Regions from separate parts of the Blautia fusiformis genome, predicted to be linked through region 2. Evidence: riboswitches for the same ligand, from Rfam matches in the RefSeq annotation. Region 2 holds a riboswitch; the other holds the start of a gene.
The links. Region 2 has a riboswitch for cobalamin ahead of nikB (nickel ABC transporter permease). Riboswitches for the same ligand answer to the same signal wherever they lie in the genome.
Positions count from the first base shown of each region.

Region 1: it holds a riboswitch for cobalamin, as region 2 does, so the genes downstream of both, LKD46_RS09925 (sirohydrochlorin cobaltochelatase) here and nikB (nickel ABC transporter permease) in region 2, are expected to answer to the same signal.

Region 1 covers NZ_JAJEPT010000010.1:65,524-67,733, reverse strand. Annotated here, with positions in the region: gene LKD46_RS09925 (sirohydrochlorin cobaltochelatase) at 1-948, opposite strand, end outside; cobalamin riboswitch at 1,111-1,285, opposite strand; gene LKD46_RS09920 (NAD(P)/FAD-dependent oxidoreductase) at 1,674-2,210, opposite strand, start outside.
Region 2 covers NZ_JAJEPT010000009.1:102,534-104,743, reverse strand. Annotated here, with positions in the region: gene LKD46_RS09385 (M14 family metallopeptidase) at 1-618, shown strand, start outside; cobalamin riboswitch at 903-1,091, shown strand; gene nikB (nickel ABC transporter permease) at 1,273-2,210, shown strand, end outside.

The DNA.
Region 1 (2,210 bases), on a different contig from region 2:
CTCTACAGTACCGATGAATGCGTTCTTCAATCCAAGGTTTTCCATCTGTGTCTGCATCTGATCGTATGTAACGTTAGCTGTATGAGATGTTCCATGTCCCATGAATACGAATGCTGTGCCAGCCTCAGCTGCTGCATCCATGCTGTCAAATCCGGCCTCTTTGCAAGCCGTATCTGTGATCGCCTGAGCAACGGCTTTCTTGTCATCATTGATCACAGTTGCATCGTCTCCAACCTCACCGAGCATTGGCTCTGCGATAGCTACAGACTCGAATTTATCTTTATAGCCATTGATCGCTTCTGTCATCTCATCGTACTCAGCACCATGCATCAGATGGGTAGGCTGTACAACCAGATTCTTAACACCATTCTCTACTGCACGGTCAAGAGCCTGCTGCATGTTATCGATCACTTCATCATCTCTTGCCTCTACATGGTTGATGATGATCTGTGCTGTAAATGCTCTTCTTACAGACCAGTCCGGATAAGCTTCTGCAAGAGCATCCTCGATTCCCTTGACATCCTCTGCACGGCTGTCATTGAAGGAAGTACCAAAGCTTACAACAAGAAGTTCATTCTCACCGATCTCATCCTGGTTACGCGGATCGTCCTTGGAAGCATCTCCTGTGTCACGTCCGAAATAATCCGGATCTGCATTCTCACCCTCTACCAGTTCTTTCTGAGCATCTGTCAGAGCATCCCATGCTTCTTTGGCTGCCTTGCAGTCCTCATCTGTTGTGTCGTTTCTTTCCTGTACATAGATCTTGTCGATCAGAGCTGCTACATTATCTGCTGCTTCCTGATCTGCATCAGAAGCCTCTGTGGTATCAGCTGCCTCAGCGTTCTCTTCTGTAGCAGAATCCTCTGCTGCCATTGCTGTTGTAGCTGCACCCATAGAGCATGTCATGGAAACTGCGAGCATCAGAGCTAACATTGTTTTTCTTTTCATTTCTCATTGTCCTCTTTTCATGTATTTCCAGAATACTGATATGTACAAAAAAGCAGCAGCTCTCTGCGGCCGCCTGCTCACACATGATTCTCTGCGCAATACAAATACATAAAAAGAAGTTCTGTATTGTTATGGAGAATACCGATTCGTAAACCGCGAATCCCTGAATCTCACAATAAGGCAGTTCTCCTGACTTGGTTCCACGCTGCTTTCCCTTCCCGGTCTCCCAGTGGTTATAAAAGCAGCTCCCCTTTCACAGTGACGGTATCGTTCCGGATTCTCACCGGATTCTCTTTTGCACATCCGACTGGATGCAACCTTATCATTATAACATTTGCACATATTTTCTTTTACCTGGTTATCTAACTTTTACCACAAACTCATAAATTTGTCAAGATTGATGTCAGACGATTCACGGTTTTCTGTGATCTTCGCTCACAAAAAACACCTCGCGAAATATTACCAGTGAACAGTAACCGGTTTTCTCCCTGTATCTGTCAGTTATTATCAGAATGCTTTCTCCAATATTCATGCATATCCTGCATAAAAAACAGCCCCTTTCTGTCATCACCCTGATATCAGAAAAGGACTGTCTTACATCAGATATTCGCAATCCGCTTCGCTACTTGCTCATAACAGATAAACTGCTTTGCAGTTTATCTAGTCAAGCGGATATTCGCAATCCGCTTTGCTACTTGCTCATAACAGATAAACTGCTCTGCAGTTTATCTGTTAAAATACTCCTGCTCCAGGTATCTGGCTACGTAGATTCCGCTGGCAGATGCATGGGACAGAGAATGGGTCACGCCGCTGCAGTCTCCGATAACAAAGAGACCCTTGTGGCAGGTTTCCAGATTTTCGTCGATCTCGACCTCCATGTTGTAGAATTTAACCTCAACGCCATAAAGCAAAGTATCATCATCTGCGGTTCCCGGTGCGATCTTATCCAGAGCATAGATCATCTCAATGATGCCATCCAGGATACGTTTCGGCATAACAAGACTTAAATCTCCCGGTGTCGCAGAAAGTGTAGGTGTTACGAAACTTTCCTCAATACGGGCTTTTGTGCTTCGTCTTCCGCGGATCAGATCTCCAAACCGCTGTACCATAACACCACCGCCAAGCATATTGGAAAGTCTTGCAATGCTCTCACCGTATCCGTTGCTGTCATGGAACGGCTCTGAGAAATGCTTGGATACCAGAAGGGCAAAGTTTGTATTGTTGGTATGCTTTGCCGGATCTTCGTAGCTGTGACCGTTTAC
Region 2 (2,210 bases):
GATCGTATTGCCCATACTATAGTAACGAAACTTTTTTCCATAGCAGATTATTATATCGACCTGCATAGCGGAGATGGGTTCGAACAACTTCATCCCTATGTTTATTATGTAGGGGTTGTAGATGAAAAAACAGCAGAGAAGTCATTACATATGGCACGGCATATCGGCGTAAAATATGTAGTCCGTTCCACAACCGCCACAGGTGGCGCCTATAATTATGCTTCTTCTCTTGGAATTCCAAGTATTCTTATCGAAAGAGGCGGACACAGCTACTGGACCTGGGAGGAAGTAGAACAGGATAAAAGAGATGTCCGTCACCTTGTTTTTCATCTCCAGGGAAAGACGTGTCATGGTCTGAAGCATTACCGTCAGATGCTTCTTGAAAATGTAGTCTATGAATATGCGCCGTATACCGGATGCTGGTATCCATCCAAGAAGCCTGGAGAGTACTTCTTTAAGGGGGAAGAACTGGGTGAACTGAGAGATTACTATGGAAATTTACTTTACACGTCTATTGCAACTGAAAACGGAGTCGTACTTTATCAGACAGCCAGCCTGAATATCATTGAAGACGGACCGATGATCGCATATGCGGCGATCACAGATACTCTGACCTGATAGTAAACAATCTTTTCAGAACGCTTCTGTCTGAAAACATATTGAAACAGTAAGAAAACCGGGTTTTACCATTTGCTATTCTATTTGTAAAAACAGCGAGGTAAAATCCGTGTTTTTTTAGCAGATCAGATAAATTTAATTGTCAAATCCCCAATGGGGGATATATACAATTCAAGCATCTTTAACAAAATTTATGAGTTTTCAAAAAATATAACATTTTTCCATAGACATAAACTATAGTTTTATCGTATAATATTTAGGTAATTTAACAGCATTTGCTGATTTTCACATCAGCCGTTGTAAGTTCCGAGAGGATTAATAGGGAAACCGGTGTAAATCCGGTACGATCCCGTCACTGTAAGGGGGAATCCTCAGACAAAATACCACTGGTCGAGTGCGTGAGAAATAGACCGGGAAGGTGTCTGAGGGTAAGGATCCTAAGTCAGGAGACCTGCTTGCAATTGTTTTAAAATGATTCTTACGGAAGATAGGAAGCATATTTTTTTATGTGCCCGTATTTCATCGCGGGCTTTTTTCGTGCAAATTTCTAAAATTCCATGCATGTTCTGCATAATAAGAATCCAGTAGTTTTTTTATCTAACTCAATTAAAACGGCAATGTTAAAATCGCATCAAATGAGGAAAGGAGTAAAACGTGACAAAGAAACAAATAGGAAAAAGATTTCTCCAGATCATCATTGTATTATTTGGAATCAGCTTTTTCACATTTGGACTGACCTACCTGTCACCTGGTGATCCTGCGGAGATCATGCTGACAGAATGTGGTAATCTTCCGACACCGGAGCTTCTGGAACAAACAAGACATGAGCTTGGCCTTGATCAGCCCTTTCTCGTGCAGTATGGTTCCTGGCTGAAGGGTGTTGTTACAGGAGATATGGGACAGTCCTATTCTTTCAAAATGCCGGTAACGGATAAACTGGTATCCTGTTTCTGGCCAACGCTGAGGATGTCTTTGCTGGCACTTTTGATGATGGTCATTATTTCCATACCGCTTGGAATCCTGGCCGCTGTATATCAGAACAAATTCCCGGATTATTTTGTGAGAGGAATTACCTTTGTGGGAGTATCTGTTCCAAGCTTCTGGCTGGGCCTGATCCTTCTCAGTATCTTTGGTGTTCAGCTTCGCTGGATCAATGTAGCAGGAGGAAGTACGGATTTCAAGTCTATGATCCTTCCGGCACTGACTCTTGCACTTGCCATGTCTGCGAAATATACCCGCCAGGTAAGAAGTGCGGTGCTGGAGGAGCTTCACCAGGATTATGTGACCGGTGCAAGAATGCGTGGAATCAAAGAAAGCGTGATCCTTTGGAAACACGTTCTTCCTAATGTAATGCTTCCGCTGGTAACACTGCTGGGTCTTTCCCTTGGAAGCCTCCTTGGAGGTACCGCAGTTGTAGAGATCATTTACAACTGGCCTGGTATGGGAAATATGGCAGTAAAGGCAATTTCCTGTCGTGACTATCCTCTTGTACAGGGCTATGTACTCTGGATCGCGATCCTGTACATGTGCATCAACCTGCTTGTGGATCTGTCCTACACTTATCTCGATCCAAGACTTAAGGAGGATAGATA